DNA from 3 places in the Streptomyces kanamyceticus genome. Region 2 is predicted to be linked to each of the others. Evidence: riboswitches for the same ligand, from Rfam matches in the RefSeq annotation. Region 2 holds a riboswitch; each other region holds the start of a gene.
What was found. Region 2 has a riboswitch for S-adenosylmethionine ahead of thrC (threonine synthase). Riboswitches for the same ligand answer to the same signal wherever they lie in the genome.

Region 1 (6,805 bases), 4.5 Mb from region 2:
CGCCGGGCACCGGCAGACCAACGACCTGTGGCGCGAGGCGGTTTCGGCCTGCGGAACCGCGTCGTCGATGTCGCCCGAGGACCCGGTCCCCTGGGTCTGTCTGCTCGCGCTCGCCCGGCTCGACGAGGGCCAGCGGTGGGACGAGCACCGCGTGGCGCCGCCGGAGCCGATGCTCTTCCCCGGGCCCTGGCACCTGCTCGGCGAGGCCGACAAGCGCGATCCCGGCAATCGCGAGGCCTACCACCGGATGCTCCAGTTCGTGTACGGGCGCAGGCCCGACGGGCCGCTCACGGAGGCGTACAACTTCGTGCAGTGGGCGTCGGCGGGCGCCCCCGCGGGTTCCTCGCTGCACCTGCTCCCGCTCTATGTGCGCGTCGAGCGCTACCGCAGGGAGGGCGGCGGCGAGCGCGCGCTCGACCTGCACTGGATCTCCGAGGACTCCACGCGCGGCGCGCTGCGCGCCCTGCAGCTGTGGTTCGACTACGTGCCGCCCGCCGCGACCTCGCTCCTCGACCTCAACCACCTCGCGCACGCGCTGTGGGGAGCGCACCAATTCCAGGACGCGTTACGGGTGTTCGAGGCCATGGACCCGTTCTTCACCGTCGTGCCCTGGACCTACCGCACCCGCTCGCCCGGCGACGCGGACGCGGCCGCCGAGGTCTTCGTCCAGGCCCGCGCCCGCTGCTCCAACGCCTCCCGCGCCCCGGGCTAGCCCCAGGCCCGGCCACCGGTCCCCCGCTCCCCAACTTCATCTCCACCGGAGGTAGTTCCGTGTCCCGCACCACCTGGTCGAGTTCCATTCCCGTGCCACGCCAGGACGAGGAGGAACGGCTCAGAGAGCTCGGCTACCAACCCGTACTCGCCCGCCGCATGGGCGGTTTCGGCAACTTCGCCATCAGCTTCTCGGTGATCTCCATCCTGTCCGGCTGCATGACGCTGTACGGCTTCGGCCTGGGCACCGGCGGCCCGGCCGTGATGCTCTGGGGCTGGGCGGGCGTCGGCCTCTTCGTCCTCTGCGTGGGCCTCGCGCTGGCCGAGGTGACCAGTGCGTACCCGACGTCGGGGGCGCTCTACTACATGGCCGACCGGCTCGGCGGGCGCCGCTGGGGCTGGTACACGGGCTGGCTGAACCTGCTCGGCCTGCTCGGCGCGATAGCGGGCATCGACTACGGCGCGGCCCTGTTCACCGGCGCGTTCCTGAATCTGAAGTTCGGCTTCACGCCGACGGCCGAGAAGACCTTCCTGATCTTCCTCTGCATCCTGTTCCTGCACGCCGTCCTGAACCTCTTCAACGTACGCCTGGTCAGTCTGCTCAACTCGATCAGCGTGTGGTGGCACGTGGCCGGTGTCACCATCATCGTCGGCGTCCTCGCGATCGTGCCCGACCACCATCAGTCGCCGTCGTTCGTCTTCGGCGAGTTCTACAACGGCACCGGCTGGGAGAACCCGCTCTACGTCACCGCGATCGGCCTGCTCCTCGCCCAGTACACGTTCTCCGGGTACGACGCCTCCGCGCACCTCTCGGAGGAGACCTCCAACGCGTCGGTGTCCGCGGCGCGCGGCATCGTGCGGGCCATCTGGGCCTCCTGGATCGCCGGTTTCGTGCTGCTGGCCGGGCTCACCTTCGCCATTCAGGACTACACGGGCACGATGAAGACCGACACCGGCGTGCCGCCCGCGCAGATCATGATCGACGCGATCGGCGAGTCCGGCGCGACGGCGCTGCTGCTCATCGTGATCGTGGCGCAGCTGTTCTGCGGCAACGCCGAGACGGCCGCGGCGAGCCGCATGGTGTTCGCCTTCTCCCGCGACAACGCGCTGCCAGGATCCGCGATCTGGCGCAAGGTCAGCTCCCGCACCCAGGTCCCGGTGCCCGCGGTGTGGCTCTCGGTGGGCCTGGCCGCGGTGATCGCCCTGCCGTCCCTCTACTCGACGACCGCGTACACGGCCGTGACCGCCATCAACGTCATCGGCATCACGCCCGCCTACGCCATCCCGATCTTCCTGCGCCTGCGCGCGGGCGACCGCTTCCAGCAGGGCCCGTGGAACCTGGGCCGCTGGAGCAAGCCGATCGGCTGGATCGCGGTGGTCTGGGTGGCGTTCGTGACGGTCCTGTTCTGCCTGCCGCAGGCCTCGCCCGTCACCGTCCAGTCGATGAACTACGCCTCGATCGCGCTCGCCGTGGTGCTGATCCTGGCCACCGTGTGGTGGTTCGTGGCGCGTCGCTCTTACAGCACTCCGCAGGCGTACGGCTCGGACCGCGAGCAGGCCGAGGTCGCCGAGGGCATCGTCTGAGCGCCCTCGCCGATCGCCTTACGCGGGGCGGTCGTTGAGGATCAGCTGGAAGAGGCGGTGGTCGCGCCAGGCGCCCTGGATGTACAGGAAGCCCGGCGCGACGCCGTACTCCTCGAAGCCGCACTTGGTGAGCACGCGCTGCGACGCGGTGTTGTGCAGGAGCGTGCCCGCCTCGACGCGGTGCAGGGCCAGTTGGCTCTCGGCGGCCTCGCAGACGACGTTCGCCGCGGCGGACGCCAGGCCCCTGCCCACGTGCCCGGCGTCGATCCAGTAGCCGAGGTTCCCGCTGCGGACCGGGCCGAGCACGATGTTCGACAGGGCGGCGTGCCCGAGGATCTCACCGCCACCGACGAGCACCCAGTGCGCCGACCGGCCCGCGCGGCCCTCCTCCAACTGCACCCGGAGCCGGTCGCTCTGGCCCTGTGCGGTGAAGAAGGCGGCGGGCCGGTCCGGGTCCCAGGGTTCGAGGTGGGCGCGGTTGCGCCGGTAGGCGCGGGCGAGCGCGTCCGCGTCGTCGAGCGTGACCGGCCGTATGAGGACGTCTGACGTGAGGGAGACCTCTCCACTGATCATGCGTCCAGATTACGAGGGGTCGCCCCTGGCCACCCGGCCCCGGGCCACCCGGCCGCCGCGGTCAGCGGCCGCCCGCGACCCGCAGGACCGTGCCCGTCGCATAGGAGGCGTCGGCGGAGAGCAGCCAGGAGACGGCCGCCGCGATCTCCTCCGGATGGCCCGAGCGCCCCATCGGAATGCCGTCGGCGAGCTTCGCGGGGCGCTCCGGGTCCGCGTGGAACTCGGTCCAGATGACGCCCGGGGCAACGGCGTTGACGCGGATGCCGTCCGCCGCGACCTCCTTGGCCAGGCCGACGGTCAGCGTGTCGACGGCGCCCTTGGCCGCCGCGTAGTGCACGTACTCGCCGGGGGCGCCGAGGGTGGCGGCCGCGGACGAGATGTTCACGATCACGCCGCCGCCGTTCGCCTTCAGGTCCCGCACCGCGCGCCGGGCGCAGAGCAGGTAGCCGAGGACGTTCACGTCGAGCGCGCGGCGCATGCCCTCGGCGTCGGCGTCGGCGAGCGGCCCGACGGGGCCGCTCACACCCGCGTTGTTCACCAGGCCCGTGACCGGGCCGAGCTCGGCGGCCGCGGTGTCGAAGAGCCGGTCGACGGCGGCCTCGTCGGCGGTGTCGACCTGGACGGTGACGCAGCGGCGGCCCGCGGCGCGGACGGTCTCGGCCGCCTTCGCCGCCGCGGCCTCGTCGGAGCGGTAGCCGATGACGACGTCGTGCCCTTCCCGGGCGAGACGGGCGCTGACAGCCGCGCCGATGCCGCGGCTGCCGCCGGTGACGACGGTGACGGATGGGTGCTGCACGGGGGACCTCCGGCTCTGGGTGGCTGACTGTCGCGCCGCCCGGACGCGGGGATCGCCCTCGTCCGGCACGGCGTCATCCTACGGAGCGGTGATCTTCGTCAGCGGCCCGGGGCGGCGGGCTCCGCGTCGGGTGCCACGCAGACCAGCGTGGTGGCGACGGTGTCGCGCCGCAGCCGGAGCAGGTTCCAGCGGGGCTGCCACTGGGCGAGGCCCCGGTGCTCGCGCAGCAGGCCGCGCAGCCGCCCCGGGTCGTGCGTCCACAGCGTGGCGGGCACGCCCCGGGTCGGGCCGAGCACGTGGAGGGCGATGCGGCCGTCGTCCCGTACGTCGTGCGAGGAGAGCAGCACGTCGACCAGGGGTCCCGGGTCCTTGGCGCTGTTACGGGCCTGGATCCAGTGGACCTGGTGTCCTGGCGTGCGGGTGTCGCAGGTGTCGTGGTCGCAGATGCCGCGCGGGTGCGTCATGGAGCGCCTCCGGAGTCGTGGACCCCGGGAACTGCCTGCCCCGGTGATCCGCCGTTCCCCGCGCGCCTCGCGCGGGGCGGGTCGTCACCCGGGGCACCCGCGACGGAGCGGGGTGCCGTCCAGCTAGCCGGGGCTTGACGCTGGAACTCGTGACCCGCCCCGACCGTAACACGGTGCCTACTGGGGCGTCGCCGGAGTAACGGCGTCCTCCGGAGCGGCCGCCTCCGCGGGCAGACTGTCCATGAAGGAGCTCACCGAGAACACCGCGTTGCCGGGTCCCGCGGGGCCGTAACCGGGCGGCGAGGAGAGCCCGTTGGCCTCCATCGTGGCGCGGTAGGCCTCAAGGAGGCGCACGTGGTACTCCAGCGGCGCGCCCTGCGGATTGGCCTTGCCGAGCGGCGTGGTGGGCTCGGGGCACCACGTGGTGAAGCGGGGCGTGATGCCGCGCGACATGAAGTACTGCAGGCCCTCGACGGTGGAGTCGATGGCCTCGCCGACCGTCTTGAACCCGAAGGGCTCCGCCATCTCCACGCCCGCCACGAAGTTCGGGATGACGTTGCGCGGCCCGAAGACCTCGGCGGAGTCCAGGATGCGGCGGTGCCACTCGTCACGGCCGACGTAGCGCTCCTTGCCGGGGCAGTAGCGCTCGAACAGGTACGGGTCCCACACCTCGTAGTTGGGGTGGTAGATCCGCACTCCGTAGTCGTGGAAGCGCTGCACGTCCTCCTTGGGCAGGGCCTGGGCGACGACCTTGCCGATCCAGCGGCCGGGGAAGCGCTCCTCGATGGCCTTCGCGTACTGCCCGTAGAAGTCGGCCTCGTCCTTGCCCTGGAGCTGCGTGGTGATGGCGCCGCCGGTGAGCGTGTACGCGGTGGAGGACTTCGTGGTGTCGTACTTGTCGATGATGGCGAGGGCCTCGAGGACCTCGTCCATCGGCTTCACGCCGGTGTAGGGGCGGCCCGCCGCCTTCTGCTGGCGCCAGTTGTGGTTGATGTCGCAGTACTGGCACTCCTCCTTGGCGCCGAAGTACTGGCAGACCCGGAAGACCGTCAGATAGATCAGGTAGCCCCACTGGATGGTGGGCGCCACCTCCATCACGGACTTGCCGTTCTCCAGGGTGTGCCGGTAGTAGTCCGGCATCGGCGGCAGGCCGACGTCGGAGATCCGCGCGCCGTCCAGGTAGAGGCCGAGCACTCCGTCGTCGTCGGCCGCGACCCGGTAGGGCGACGCCGGGTTCACGCGGACCGAGACGACGGTGCGCCGCAGCTCGTAGGGGCCGCCGGTGAGGACGATCTCCTCGGGCGGGCGGCGCAGGGCGGCGGCGCCCAGTTCGGGCAGGGTGCCGTGGTCGAAGGAGAAGATGAAGTACGACTTCGGCTTGACCTCGCCGCCCTCGTTGTCGCTGAGCGCCGACTCGTCGAAGGCGATCCCGCCGCGCAGCAGGTCCTCCTTGATCACGGCTTCCCGCGGCACGTTCGGGAACCGCTCCATGAGTGACTCGATGAGCTCGGTACGGTTCTCGCTGCGGCTTGGCATGGGCCGGGCACCTCGGATCCTTGTCGTCAATCTGTCCCGACCACGCTAATACCCGCCCGATCCGGTCCGGATCCGACTCCGGTCTCAGGGCCCGTACGCCGCAGGTCTAGGCTCCGGGTGGGGCGGCTCCTTCGATGACGGTCCCGGACTTCGGCACGTCGAGATCTGTGAGGTACCGCAGGACCGTGTCCCGCTCGGCGCCGCCGTTGAAGATCTTCACGGCGTGGCCCCAGCCCTTCACCTCGACGAGCGCCGCCCGGTCCCCCAGCCGCCGTTGCGCGGAGCGCGCCCAGTCCAGCGGCGTCGCGTTGTCGTACCGGGCGCCGATCAGGAGCAGTGGCGTGTCCGTCGAGACCGGCTCCGTCGCCGCGGCTCCGGGGGCGGGAACGCCCTGGCAGAGGTTCGCGTACGACACGGTGTTCGGGGAGTAGCCGAAGCGGGGCGCGGCCTCGCGGGCCGCGCGCTGGTCGGCGAGGTGGGCCGCGGCGTCCGGGGCGCGCAGGTTCAGATCGGCGCAGACGGACAGGTCGGCGCCGGGCAGCAGCTTCTCGTCGGGCGGGACGTCGCCCTCGTCCGTCTCCCACGGCTTCCCGGTGTCCAGGGCGTCCAGGTACTGGGCGACGGCGGGCCAGGACGGGGTGAGCAGCATCGCGTCGATCGTTCCGTTGAGCTCCGCGAGCGGCACGTCCTTGCCGCCGTTGCGCAGCTTGCCCTCGGCGGCCCGCGCGGCGAGGCCCTCGTACACCGGCCCGGCGTCCCGCTCCCCCAGCTCGCAGTCGCGCGAGCGCTCGCACCACCGGGCGAACTCGCCGAAGGCGCCCTCCAGCGCCTTCGCCCCGGTGACGCCGAAGGCGCGGCGGCCGATCGCGGGGTCCATGACGCCGTCGAGAACGGCGGCACGCACCCGGTCGCCGTACATCGCGGCATAGCGCTGGCCGTAGACCGTGCCGTACGAGTGTCCGTAGAGGGAGATCCGGTCCGCGCCGAGCGCGGCGCGGATGACGTCCATGTCGCGGCTGACGCTGCCCGCGTCGGTGTGCCGGGCCACTGCCCCGGACGTACGGGCGCAGCCCGCGGCCAGGGCGGTGGCGCGCTTCTTCATCCGCCCGAAGTCGCCGGGCGTCGTGACGGGCCGCTTGTC
Region 2 (6,805 bases):
CCCTGCCCGGTCGGCGCCCACACGTTGCCGACGGCCACCTCGACGGGGCTGCCGGTGGTGGCGCCCTGGAAGGCGTCGGTGACGTCGGCCTCGGCGGTGTAGTAGTGCGGGCCCTGGGTGGCGTTCGGGGTGCGGACCGCGTTCTGGACGCTCACCGTGTTCTCCGCGCCGCCGTCGACCCGGATGACCGGGGCCGTGGTGAGCGGGTCGCCGGGGGCCGGGTCCACGGGCTCGTTGCCCTCGCGGTTGAGGTCGCAGATGTCGCGCACGGTGTTGCCGAAGCGGTGGGTGCCCGCGTTGCCGCCCCAGAACAGCCGCGCGTAGTCGACCGTCGCGCCCGGCGGGACGGTGACCTGGCCGGTGCTGGAGTCGAAGGTGCCGGTGAGGCCCGCGGTGTCGATGCGGCGCTCGATGAAGTTGTTGTTGTTCTTGGTGCCCTTGGCCTGCTGGGTCTCCTTGCAGGCGGCGGCCACGTCGGCCGGGCTCGTCGGGCAGTCGAGGACCGTGTTGCCGATGGTCTTGAAGTCGCCGTACAGCGATTCGTCGTAGCGCTTGGCGAAGGGCTCGACGACCTCCGCGGCGGCGGGCGCCGCGGTCGCGGTGAGCACCCCGGCGGCGACGGTGGCGGCGGCGAGCGTCAGCGCGCCCGCCCGCCGGACGGCTTTCCCTGCATGTCTGACATGTCTGACCCACATAAATGGGCAATGTAGGCAAAACGCATGATCAGCCGTGGTTACGCCACGCGACGATGTGCATACTCGGCGATATCGGACATAGGGGGGCGTTCCTCGGTGTCCACCGGATACGTCCTCGGCTCGAACCCGTGCTCGCCCCGGACGAACTGCGTCAGCTCCGGGCGTCCGAGATGGCCGCGCGCGAGCCGCAGCTGCGCGGTCCGGTAGATCGCCGCCGCCATCCGGCCCAGCGCCTGCCCGTCCTGGTGCCGGTGCTTGCGCACCCCGACGTCGACCTGCGCGAGCGCGTCCAGGCCCACCGTGTGCAGCGCGTCGACGAGCAGACCGAGCTCCACGCCGTACCCGACGGGGAACGGCAGCCGTTCGAGCAGGGACCTGCGGGCCGCGTACTCGCCGCCCAGCGGCTGGACGAAGCCCGCCAGCTGGGGCCAGTGCATGTTCAGGAGCGGCCGCGCCATCAGCTCGGTCACCCGGCCGCCCTGCCCCGCGGCCGCGCCCAGCGGACGGTCGTACATCGCCTTCACGAAGTGCACGTCGGGGTCGGTCAGGAGCGGGCCCACGATCCCCGAGACGAAGTCCGCGGAGAACTCCCGCAGGTCCGCGTCGACGAACGCCACGACGTCACCGTGCGTCGCCAGGAGCGAGCGCCACAGCACCTCGCCCTTGCCCGGCACGGCCGGGATGCGCGGCAGGATCTCGTCCCGGTGCACGACCCGGGCGCCCGCCTTCCGCGCGACCTCCGCCGTACGGTCACCGGAGCCGGAGTCGATCACCACGAGCTCGTCGACGAGCGGAGTCCGCGCCATCAGCTCCCGCCGGATCACCTCGACGATCCCGCCGACCGTCGCCTCCTCGTCGAGCGCGGGAAGGACGACGCTCACCGAGGTGCCCGACGCGCGTTTCGCGGCGAGCAGACGCTCCGGTGAACGGTCGGCGACGGACCAGGAACGCCTGCTCAGCCAGCGCTCGACTTCTTGCAGCACGGTCGACGGCTCCTCACTGCCACGCCGCGGCAGCGGCACATTGTTACCTTCGTCTCGCGGTACGGACGACTATCTCAAGGGTCCGGGGCTTCGGTTACAGTCTTGAACAACGCCGGTGACCATCGCATGTCGGGGTCACCGCCCCGTTGAGATCAACAACTGAAACCCACAATCGAATACCGCTCATCCAGAGGGGCAGAGGGATACGGCCCGTTGAAGCCCCGGCAACCATCCCGCCGACCGCGCACGCGAGGTCTCGGTGGGGAAGGTGCCAATTCCGTCTCGCGGCGAGATGCGTCGCGAGGAAGATGAGGAGAAAGGGCCTCGCCTCCATGGCTGTGCAGACCGTCGCCACCGAAAGCACCACCACCCCCGTAGACCTCGGCCCCGCATCGGGCCTTGCGTGCCGGGAGTGCGGCACCAAGTTCCCGCTCGGACCGATCTTCGCCTGCGTCGAGTGTTTCGGACCCCTCGAAGTCGCCTACGACCTGCCGCTCGGTGACCCCGAAGCCCTCCGCGCCCGCATCGAGGCGGGCCCCGCCAACATCTGGCGCTACGCCCCGCTCCTGCCCGTCCCCGCCGACGTGGCCGACAAGCCGAACCTCAACCCCGGCTGGACCAAGCTCGTCAAGGCCGACAACCTCGCCGCCGAACTCGGCGTCGAACAGGGCAAGTTGTTCGTCAAGGACGACTCGGGCAACCCGACCCACTCCTTCAAGGACCGCGTCGTCGCGCAGGCGCTCGAAGCGGCGCGCGCCTTCGGCTTCACCACCCTGTCGTGCTCCTCCACCGGCAACCTCGCCGGTGCCGTCGGCGCCGCCGCGGCCCGCGCGGGCTTCCGCTCCTGCGTGTTCATCCCGCACGACCTGGAGCAGGGCAAGGTCGTCATGGCCGCGGTCTACGGCGGCGAGCTCGTCGGCATCGAGGGCAACTACGACGACGTGAACCGCTTCTGCTCCGAGCTCATCGGCGACCCGCTCGGCGAGGGCTGGGGCTTCGTCAACGTCAACCTGCGGCCGTACTACGGAGAGGGCTCCAAGACCCTCGCGTACGAGATCTGCGAGCAGCTCGGCTGGGTCCTGCCCGACCAGCTGGTCATCCCGATCGCCTCGGGCTCGCAGCTCACGAAGATCGACAAGGGCCTGAAGGAGCTCATCGCGCTCGGCCTGGTCGAGGACAAGCCCTACAAGATCTTCGGCGCGCAGGCGGAGGGGTGCTCCCCGGTGTCCGCGGCGTTCAAGGCGGGCCACGACGTCGTACGCCCGCAGAAGCCGAACACCATCGCCAAGTCGCTCGCCATCGGCAACCCGGCGGACGGGCCCTACGTGCTCGACATCGCGCGGCGCACGGGCGGTGCGGTGGAGGACGTGAACGACGAGCAGGTCGTCGACGCGATTGAGCTGCTCGCTCGGAGTGAGGGGATCTTCGCGGAGACCGCCGGGGGCGTGACGGTCGGTGTCACCAAGAAGTTGGTCGAGGCAGGGCTCATCGATCCTTCGCTCACCACGGTGGTGCTGAACACCGGGGACGGGCTGAAGACTCTCGACGCGGTCGCCGAGAGGTCTCAGGCGACCGCCACGATCAAGCCGAGCCTCGATGCGTTTCGCTCCGCGGGTCTGTCCGGCTGACCTTCCCCGCGGGTCGGCTGTGGCTGGTCGCGCAGTTCCCCGCGCCCCTTTCAGGGGCGCCCTCCCTTCGTACCGCTGAGGTGAATCCCATGAGCGTCAACGTCCGCATCCCCACCATTCTCCGCACTTACACCTCCGGCCAGGCGGAGGTCGCCGCCGAGGGGGCCACGCTGGGTGAGGTCATCGCCGATCTGGAGAAGAACCACACCGGCATCGCCGCCCGCGTCCTGGACGACCAGGGCAAGCTGCGTCGTTTCGTGAATGTCTATGTGAACGACGACGACGTCCGTTTCGAGCAGGGTCTGGAGACCGCCACTCCGGACGGTGCCGGTGTCTCGATCATTCCGGCGGTGGCCGGAGGCTGAGCTTCCGCAGGCAAGAGCACGCAGCGTCATCCGAATTGCCCCCTCCGCGAGAGAAACGGAGGGGGCAATTCTGCATGGTTGAGCGCGGTACAGTTGGGAACAGTGCTTCGCCGTTAGTGCCGAGCGCATATACGAAGTCGGCCCGGAGCCGACAAGAAGTAGCCAAAGCGTGCAGTCCATTTGGGTCCTTTGCGGCATTTGCCCGGCCCGACTTGCCCTGAACTCCGGCAAATTCTCCAGATATTTCCGATCGTACGTGCCCAGAATTCTCGTCCGATTGACCTGTTGCAGACGGCAGTTGGACAGATACATTCAGCGGCGGTCGACGCGTTCCGGCGCACACCTCCCATCTCCAATGGGTGGTGGAGGTCTGACCCGGGTCCGCGAAGTGCGGTCCTGTGCAAGGGCCAGTAATAGGGGAGTTAGGCATGGCTCAGGGCACCGTCAAGTGGTTCAACGCGGAGAAGGGGTACGGCTTCATCGCGGTCGACGGTGGTGCGGATGTTTTCGTCCACTACAGCGCGATCCAGATGGACGGGTACCGCACCCTTGAAGAAGGTCAGCGAGTCGAATTCGAGATCTCGCAGGGCCAGAAGGGTCCGCAGGCGGACATGGTCAAACTCGCCGTCTAGCTCGGCGCGACCGACCACCGAAGCAAGCATCGCGAGGGGCTCGTATCCCGACAGGGATACGGGCCCCTCGTGTGTGCCGTGCGGGCCCGGGGGTCCCTCGTACGTCCGGATCTCACGGGAGCACCTTGCACTCGTAGGGGTCGAGTGCTAATCATTGGGCTTAGCACTCTCCGCGTGAGAGTGACAGAACTTGGATCGGGTCGGTGAGGCTCGCGGGCCGGGTGGGGCAAGGAACCACAAGGGCTGCAGGCCGTCCGTCGCGGGCACCAGCACGGTCCGTTTGCATTTCCACCCCGTCCGGGAGGACCACTTCACATGGCCAAGATCATCGCGTTCGACGAGGAGGCACGGCGCGGCCTCGAGCGCGGCATGAACCAGCTCGCCGACGCCGTCAAGGTGACCCTGGGCCCCAAGGGTCGCAACGTCGTCCTCGAGAAGAAGTGGGGCGCCCCCACGATCACCAACGATGGTGTCTCCATCGCCAAGGAGATCGAGCTCGAGGACCCGTACGAGAAGATCGGCGCCGAGCTGGTCAAGGAGGTCGCGAAGAAGACGGACGACGTCGCCGGTGACGGCACGACGACCGCGACCGTCCTGGCCCAGGCGCTGGTCCGCGAGGGCCTTCGCAACGTGGCCGCCGGTGCCAACCCGATGGCCCTCAAGCGCGGCATCGAGAAGGCCGTCGAGGCCGTCTCGGGCGCCCTCCTCGAGCAGGCCAAGGACGTGGAGACCAAGGAGCAGATCGCTTCGACGGCCTCCATCTCCGCCGCCGACACCCAGATCGGCGAGCTCATCGCCGAGGCGATGGACAAGGTCGGCAAGGAAGGCGTCATCACCGTCGAGGAGTCGCAGACCTTCGGGCTCGAGCTTGAGCTCACCGAGGGCATGCGCTTCGACAAGGGCTACATCTCGGCGTACTTCGCCACCGACATGGAGCGTATGGAGGCGTCGCTCGACGACCCGTACATCCTGATCGTCAACTCCAAGATCTCCAACGTGAAGGACCTCCTTCCGCTGCTGGAGAAGGTCATGCAGTCGGGCAAGCCGCTGCTGATCATCGCGGAGGACGTCGAGGGCGAGGCGCTGTCGACGCTCGTCGTCAACAAGATCCGTGGCACCTTCAAGTCCGTCGCCGTCAAGGCCCCGGGCTTCGGTGACCGCCGCAAGGCCATGCTCGGCGACATCGCCATCCTCACCGGTGGCACCGTCATCTCCGAGGAGGTCGGCCTCAAGCTGGAGAACGCCGGTCTCGACCTGCTCGGCCGCGCCCGCAAGGTCGTCATCACCAAGGACGAGACGACCATCGTCGACGGCTCCGGTGAGAGCGACCAGGTCCAGGGCCGCGTCAACCAGATCCGCGCCGAGATCGAGAACTCGGACAGCGACTACGACCGCGAGAAGCTGCAGGAGCGCCTGGCGAAGCTCGCCGGCGGTGTTGCGGTCATCAAGGCCGGTGCCGCGACCGAGGTCGAGCTCAAGGAGCGCAAGCACCGCATCGAGGACGCCGTTCGCAACGCGAAGGCCGCCGTCGAAGAGGGCATCGTCGCCGGTGGTGGCGTGGCCCTCATCCAGGCCGCCGCCGTCTTCGAGAAGCTTGAGCTCGAAGGTGACGAGGCCACCGGTGCCGCCGCTGTGAAGCTGGCCCTGGAGGCCCCGCTGAAGCAGATCGCCGTCAACGCCGGCCTCGAGGGTGGCGTCGTCGTCGAGAAGGTGCGCAACCTGACCGTCGGCCACGGCCTGAACGCCGCGACCGGTGAGTACGTCGACATGATCGCCGAGGGCATCCTCGACCCGGCGAAGGTGACGCGCTCCGCCCTGCAGAACGCCGCCTCCATCGCCGCGCTGTTCCTCACCACCGAGGCCGTCATCGCCGACAAGCCGGAGAAGGCGGGCGCTGCCCCGGCCGGCGGCGGCATGCCGGGCGGTGACATGGACTTCTGATCCCTCGCGGATCGGCTGTCCTGAGCGCTTAGCTCGTACGAAGGGGCGGCACTCTCCTCACGGAGGGTGTCGCCCCTTCGGCATGCCCGTGCCCCCGTCCCGTCAGCGCACACCGTGCCTTTGCTCACCGTTTACCAAGGACTTAAGTCCCTGGCTCGGGCCTTTTGTCCCGGGTGAGACTTTCGTCCGTGAACTCCCTGGACTCCGTCATCCTGCAAGTGAACGACCACTTGTGGACCTACCTCCTGATCCCGCTCGTCGTCGGCGCGGGCATCTGGTTCACCGTGCGGTCCAGGGCCGTGCAGCTGCGGCTGCTCCCCGAGATGTTCCGCGTCATCCGCGAGAAGACGCCCGAGCGGGCCGACGGACGCAAGCAGGTCTCCTCGTTCGGCGCCTTCACCATCTCCGCGGCCGCCCGCGTCGGCACCGGCAACATCGCGGGCGTCGCCACCGCCATCACCCTCGGCGGGGCGGGCGCCGTCTTCTGGATGTGGGCGATGGCGATCATCGGCGCCGCCTCCGCGTTCGTCGAGTCGGCCCTCGCACAGCTCTACAAGGTGC
Region 3 (6,805 bases), 1.8 Mb from region 2:
CGAGCCCGAGGTCAAGGCCAAGGTCATGGCCGACTTCAAGGCCGGTGCCGAGGAGTCGCAGTTCGGCCGGCGCAAGCTGATCCGCAACACGATGTTCGGCGCGCTCGCCCTGGTCCCGCTCTCCGGTGTCGTCCTGCTGCGTGACCTCGGGCCGCTGCCCGAGGACAAGCTCCGGCACACCAAGTGGGCCAAGGGCAAGATGCTCGTGAACATGAACACGCACGAGCCGCTGCGTCCCTCGGACGTGCAGGTCGGTTCGCTGACGTTCGCGATGCCCGAGGGCATGTCGGAGCACGACCACGACTTCCAGGTCCAGATCGCCAAGGCCGCCCTGATGATCGTCCGGATCCAGCCGGAGAACATCAAGGACAAGCGCGAGCTGGCGTGGTCGCACGAGGGCGTCGTGGCGTACTCCAAGATCTGCACCCACGTGGGCTGCCCGATCTCCCTGTACGAGCAGCAGACGCACCACGTCCTCTGCCCGTGCCACCAGTCCACCTTCGACCTCTCCGACGGCGCCCGAGTGATCTTCGGCCCGGCCGGTCACGCCCTGCCGCAGCTGCGCATCGGTGTGAACGAGGAGGGCTACCTCGAGGCGCTCGGCGACTTCGAAGAGCCCGTCGGTCCTGCCTTCTGGGAGCGCGGATGAGCACCTCGACTGCTTCGAACGACAATCGGCAGAAAGCGCCCGCCGGTGAGCGGGTCGCGGACTGGGCCGACGGCCGCCTGGGGATCTACTCCCTGGCCAAGGCCAACATGCGCAAGATCTTTCCGGACCACTGGTCCTTCATGCTCGGCGAGATCTGCATGTACAGCTTCATCATCATCATCCTCACGGGTGTGTATCTGACGCTGTTCTTCCACCCGTCGATGAACGAGGTGGAGTACGCGGGCAGCTACGTCCCGCTGCAGGGTCAGCTGATGTCCGAGGCGTTCAACTCGACCATGCACATCTCCTTCGATGTGCGCGGTGGTCTGCTGATCCGGCAGATCCACCACTGGGCGGCGCTGATCTTCCTCGCGGCGATGTTCGTGCACATGATGCGCGTGTTCTTCACGGGTGCGTTCCGCAAGCCGCGTGAGGTCAACTGGCTGTTCGGCTTCCTGCTGTTCGTCCTCGGCATGTTCACCGGCTTCACCGGTTACTCGCTCCCGGACGACCTGCTCTCCGGCACCGGTGTCCGCTTCATGCAGGGCGCGATCCTGTCCGTACCGGTCATCGGCACGTACCTGTCGATGTTCCTGTTCGGCGGGGAGTTCCCCGGCGGCGACTTCGTGGCGCGGTTCTACTCGGTGCACATCCTGCTGCTGCCGGGCATCATGCTCGGCCTGATGGTGGCGCACCTGATCCTGGTCTTCTACCACAAGCACACGCAGTTCGCGGGCCCCGGCAAGACCAACAAGAACGTCGTCGGCATGCCGCTGCTCCCGGTCTACATGGCCAAGGCCGGAGGCTTCTTCTTCCTGGTCTTCGGTGTCATCGCGGCCATCGGCGCGATCGCCTCGATCAACCCGATCTGGGCGATCGGCCCGTACCGTCCCGACCAGGTGTCCACCGGCGCCCAGCCCGACTGGTACATGGGCTTCGCCGAGGGTCTGATCCGTGTGATGCCGGGCTGGGAGATCAACGCCTGGGGCCACACGCTCGTCCTGGGCGTGATGATCCCGCTGGCGATCTTCCCGATCGTCCTGGTGGCCATCGCGGTCTACCCGTTCATCGAGTCCTGGGTCACCGGGGACAAGCGCGAGCACCACATCCTGGACCGCCCGCGCAACGCCCCGACCCGTACGGCCTTCGGTGTCGCCTGGATCACGGCGTACTTCATCATGCTGGTGGGTGGTGGAAACGACCTGTGGGCCACGCACTTCCACCTGTCGCTGAACGCCATCACCTGGTTCGTCCGGATCTTCTTCTTCGCCGGACCGGTCATCGCGTTCATCGTGACCAAGCGGATCTGCATGGGTCTGCAGCGGCGCGACAAGGACAAGGTGCTGCACGGGCGCGAGTCCGGCATCATCAAGCGCCTGCCGCACGGTGAGTTCATCGAGGTCCACGAGCCGCTCAGCCAGGAGAAGCTGCACACCCTCACGGCGCACGAGCAGTACCAGCCGCTCGAGATCGGCCCGACGGTCGACGAGAACGGCGTCGAGCGCAAGGTGTCCGGCTCCGAGAAGCTCAGGGCCAAGCTCTCCAAGAGCTACTACGGGGAGGACAACCAGATCCCCAAGGCCACCGCCGAGGAGTACAAGGAGATCACGAGCGGCCACGGCCACCACTGATCAACCGAAGCTCTTGAAGCTCTGACCACAAGGTCGCCACGGCAGGAGCCCCGTCCATTGCATGGACGGGGCTCTTTGCCGTCCCGAGGGCTGGATAGGGTGGTCCCACCCCCTCATCAAGGGGTGCGTCACTTCATACGTCTAGGAACCCCCAGGAGCGGCCATGAGCGCTGTGACCCCCGCAGGAGGCACTACCGCGGCGGGCCGTTCCTGGCCCGACGTACTGAACGGCCTGCTCGACGGGCGTGACCAGAGCGCCGACGACACCGCCTGGGCCATGGACCGCATCATGCGCGGCGAGGCCACCGACGCGCAGATCGCGGGCTTCGTGGTCGCGCTGCGCGCCAAGGGCGAGACCGTCGAGGAGATCTCGGGGCTCGTACGGACGATGTACGAGCACGCCAACGTGATCGAGGTGCCGGGGGAGACCGTCGACATCGTCGGGACCGGCGGCGACGGGGCCAAGACCGTCAACATCTCGACCATGTCCGCGATCGTCGTCGCGGGCGCGGGGGCGAAGGTCGTCAAGCACGGCAACCGCGCCGCCTCCAGTGCCTCGGGCTCCTCCGACGTACTCGAAAAGCTCGGGGTGAACCTGGAGCTGCCGCTGCACCGGGTCGTCGAGGTCGCGGAGGAGGCGGGGATCACCTTCTGCTTCGCGGTGAAGTTCCACCCGGCGCTGCGGCACGCGGGCGCGGCGCGCGGCCAGTTGGGGATCAGGACCGTCTTCAACCTGCTCGGTCCGCTCACCAATCCGGCGAAGGTGCGGGCCCAGGCGGTCGGCGTCGCCGATCCGCGGATGGCGCCCATCGTGGCGGGCGTCTTCGCCGAGCGCGGGCACTCCTCGCTCGTCTTCCGCGGCGACGACGGACTCGACGAGCTCACGACGACGGGCACCTCCCGCGTCTGGGTGGTGCGCGACGGCGTCGTGCGCGAGGAGTCCTTCGACCCGCGGGACGTCGGCATCGACCTGGTGGAGATCTCCGCGCTGCGCGGCGCGGACGCCTCGTACAACGCGGAGGTCGCGCTGCGCCTCCTGGACGGCGAGACCGGGCCCGTACGGGACGCGGTGCTGCTCAACTCGGCCGCGGCGCTGGTGGCCCTGAAGCCGACAGACGAGCCGTTCGCGGAGCAGATCAGGGCCGGTATGGCGCGGGCCGCCGAGTCCATCGACTCCGGGTCCGCCAAGCGGGCCCTGGAGCGCTGGGTGGCGGCCAGCAACCGCTGAGCGCGCCGCAGGTGTGACGCACGGCGCAGTCCGGATCCTGGACTGCGCCTTGCGCGCCGAAGATCGTGTGGCAGGATGCTGCACAGGTCATGAGTGACAGCGACTACGGCCCCGGCCCGCTGTCCGGCAACCCTCCGTCCGTGGCGGGGTGCCCCGGGTGAAGACCAGGTCGTACGCAGCAAGGCGTATGGCAAGCGCGGACCCCTCGCAACCCTGGGGTCCTGGTCCTCAAGGGAGCAGTCTCGTGAGCAAGCGAATGCGATAGGGCCTTCGGCCCCTTTTGTCGTACCCCTCCGCCCGGCGAAGAGCGCCGCGCGTTGAGGCAACACCCGTACGCAGGGCGGCAGTTGTGCTGCCGTGCTGCCGCGCGGGATCTTACGCAGCTGTTCCGCCATGCCCGCAGGGAGACTTCGTCATGTCCGCACGCCCCGCTGCCGCCCAGATCGCCTCCGCCGCCTCCGCCACCGAGTCCGCCGACCCCTGCTGTGCCGCGCCGCTGCCGGTGCTCGGCCGGGACGTCACCGTGCCGCTGGTCACCGGTGGCGAGGTGACGTACGCGGCGCTCGACTACGCGGCGAGCGCGCCCGCCCTGCAGCGGGTCTGGGACGACGTGGCGGCCTACGCCCCGTACTACGGCAGCGTGCACCGCGGGGCCGGGTACCTCTCGCAGCTCTCCACCGACCTCTTCGAGAACTCCCGCACCACCGTCGCCGAGTTCCTCGGGTGCCGCGAGGACGACCAGGTGATCTTCACGCGGTCGACCACCGACTCGCTGAACCTGCTCGCCGCCGCGCTCCCCGCCGACTGCCAGGTCTTCGTCTTCGAGACCGAGCACCACGCCTCGCTGCTGCCGTGGCGGGACGCGCGGGTGACCTACCTGAACGCGCCGCGCACTCCGGACGAGGCCGTGCAGACGCTGGAGCGCGCCCTTGCCGACCGTGACCCCTACGGCCCGGCGCTCGTCTGCGTGACCGGTGCCTCCAACGTCACCGGTGAGCTGTGGCCGGTGCGCGAGCTGGCGGCGGCCGCGCACGCGCACGGCGCCCGGATCGTGCTCGACGCCGCGCAGCTCGCGCCCCACCACCCCGTCTCCATCGACGAGTTGGACGTGGACTGGGTCGCCTTCTCCGGGCACAAGCTGTACGCGCCCTTCGGGTCCGGCGTGCTCGCGGGACGCTCCGACTGGCTGCGCGGCGCCGAGCCGTACCTCGCGGGCGGCGGGGCCTCGCGGAAGGTGGCGCGGCGCGCCGACGGCGGCGTGGACGTGGAGTGGCACGACAGCGCCGCGCGGCACGAGGCAGGGTCGCCCAACGTCATCGGCGTCTACTCCATCGCCGCCGCCTGCAAGGCGCTCACCGAGGCCGGTTTCGACGAACTGGTCGCCCGGGAGCGGCACTTGATCGCGAAGGTGCGCGAGGGACTCGCCGAGGTGCCCGCGGTGCGCGTGCTCTCGCTCTTCGGTGACGACGCGCCGCGCGTGGGCGTCATCTCCTTCGTCGTGGACGGCTGGAACAGCTCGCACTTCGCCGCCGCGCTCTCCGCCGAGTACGGCATCGGCGTACGCGACGGTCTCTTCTGCGCCCACCCGCTGGTGCGCACCCTGCTGGGCAGCGAGCCCGACGAGCCCGGCGAGTGCGGCGCGCCCGAGGCCGCGCCCGGCGAGAAGTCGCTGAACGCCATCCGGGTGAGCTTCGGCGCCGGTACCCCCGACGAGCACGTCGAGCGCTTCGTGCGCGCCGTCAAGGAGCTGGTGGCCGACGGCGCGCGGTGGAGCTACCGCACCGAGGACGGGCGCTGCGTGCCGGACACCAGCGTGGCCGCCTGACCCGGCAGGCGCGCGCCGAGCTGGATCATCCGCAGGGCCCGCTCGGTCGCGTCGGTGAGGAACTCGCCGCCCCTGCCGAGCGCCTCGGTCAGCGAGACGGGGGCGGGCAGGATCGCGCTGTAGGCGTCGACACCGGCGGCCCGTACGTGGTGCGCGCCCTGGCCGATCGTGCCCGCGAGCACCAGGACCGGGCGGTCGAACAGCTTGGCGCGGCGGGCCACCTCGGCGGGGATCTTGCCGCGCGGGGTCTGGTGGTCGAGGGCGCCCTCGGCCGTCACGACCAGGTCGGCGCGGGCGAGCCTGGCGTCCAGGTCGAGCTGGTCGAGCAGCACGTCGAAGCGGGGGAGCAGCGCGGCGCCGAGGGCCGCGAGGCCGGCGCCGAGTCCGCCCGAGGCGCCCGTGCCGGGGCCCAGCGAGAGGTCTGACGTGACGCGCAGGTCGCGCGTCAGGACGTACGCCCAGTGGTCGAGGGCGGCGGCGAGCTCCTCGACCTGGCGGGGGGTCGCGCCCTTCTGGGGGCCGAAGACGCGGGCCACGCCGCGCTCGCCGCACAGGACGTTGAAGGGGTTGCAGGCCACCTGGATCTCGGTGTCCGCGAGACGGGGGTCGATGCCGCTCGCGTCGATGCGGTTCAGGCGCGTCAACTCCCGCCCGCCGGGCGGCAGTTCCCAGCCGTCCAGATCAAGGAGGCGGGCGCCAAGGGCCTGCAGAGCCCCGGCGCCGCCGTCCGACGTGCCCGAGTCGCCGCAGCCGACCAGGATCCGCCGCGCGCCCGCGTCCAGGGCGGCGCGGATCAGCTCGCCGACGCCGTACGTCGTGGTGGCGCCAGGGTCGCGCAGATCGCGGGGGACCAGGGAGAGGCCCGCCACGGCCGCCATCTCGACGACCGCGGTGCCGTCGGGCAGCAGCGCGAAGTGCGTGCCGATCGGCTGGCCGACCGGTCCGGTGGCGGGCAGCGCGACCAGGCGGCCGCCCTCCGCGGCGGCCAGCGCGCGTGCCGTGCCCTCGCCGCCGTCCACCAGCGGGATCAGGTCGGTCTCGGCGTCCGGGACGACACGGCGTACGCCCGCGGCGATGGCCTCGGCCGCCGCGCCCGCGGACAGGGATTCCTTGAAGCCGCTGGGGGCGATGGCGAAACGGGTCAGCATGAGGGTCTCCAGGGGATCTAACGGACGGGTACGCCGAGCAGCGGCCACAGCGTGACGGCGCACAGCAGGACGAGCGCGGCGGACAGCGGGGCCAGGACGGCGGAGAGCCGCAGCAGGTCGCGCGGGGTGTAGGTGGGGACTCCCGGCACCTCGGCGAAGAGCGTGACCGGCTTGGCGGAGGCGGGCAGCGTGTGGCAGAAACCCGCGGCCGCGGTGGAGGCGAGCGCGGCGGCGACCGGGTTCACGCCCGCGCCGACGGCCGCCGCGACGACCAGCGGGACAAGGACGGAGGAGCGGGCCGAGCGGGACTGGAGCACCAGGTGC

Region 1: another riboswitch for S-adenosylmethionine. It lies ahead of CP970_RS03745 (hypothetical protein); the one in region 2 lies ahead of thrC (threonine synthase).
Region 3: another riboswitch for S-adenosylmethionine. It lies ahead of CP970_RS31810 (aminotransferase class V-fold PLP-dependent enzyme); the one in region 2 lies ahead of thrC (threonine synthase).

The regions. Positions count from the first base shown of each region.
Region 1 is NZ_CP023699.1:1,044,398-1,051,202, forward strand. It holds gene CP970_RS03725 (hypothetical protein) at 1-712, shown strand, start outside; gene CP970_RS03730 (amino acid permease) at 772-2,295, shown strand; gene CP970_RS03735 (GNAT family N-acetyltransferase) at 2,314-2,868, opposite strand; gene CP970_RS03740 (SDR family NAD(P)-dependent oxidoreductase) at 2,930-3,664, opposite strand; gene CP970_RS03745 (hypothetical protein) at 3,763-4,128, opposite strand; SAM riboswitch class IV at 4,174-4,283, opposite strand; gene CP970_RS03750 (radical SAM protein) at 4,306-5,664, opposite strand; gene CP970_RS03755 (alpha/beta fold hydrolase) at 5,771-6,805, opposite strand, start outside.
Region 2 is NZ_CP023699.1:5,537,818-5,544,622, forward strand. It holds gene CP970_RS23800 (DUF7927 domain-containing protein) at 1-695, opposite strand, end outside; gene CP970_RS23805 (glucosyl-3-phosphoglycerate synthase) at 734-1,678, opposite strand; SAM riboswitch class I at 1,859-1,993, shown strand; gene thrC (threonine synthase) at 1,987-3,306, shown strand; gene CP970_RS23815 (MoaD/ThiS family protein) at 3,396-3,671, shown strand; gene CP970_RS23820 (cold-shock protein) at 4,100-4,303, shown strand; gene groL (chaperonin GroEL) at 4,619-6,244, shown strand; gene CP970_RS23830 (alanine/glycine:cation symporter family protein) at 6,433-6,805, shown strand, end outside.
Region 3 is NZ_CP023699.1:7,353,065-7,359,869, forward strand. It holds gene qcrA (cytochrome bc1 complex Rieske iron-sulfur subunit) at 1-649, shown strand, start outside; gene qcrB (cytochrome bc1 complex cytochrome b subunit) at 646-2,280, shown strand; gene trpD (anthranilate phosphoribosyltransferase) at 2,444-3,508, shown strand; SAM riboswitch class IV at 3,594-3,711, shown strand; gene CP970_RS31810 (aminotransferase class V-fold PLP-dependent enzyme) at 3,924-5,333, shown strand; gene CP970_RS31815 (glycerate kinase family protein) at 5,282-6,481, opposite strand; gene CP970_RS31820 (SLC13 family permease) at 6,499-6,805, opposite strand, start outside.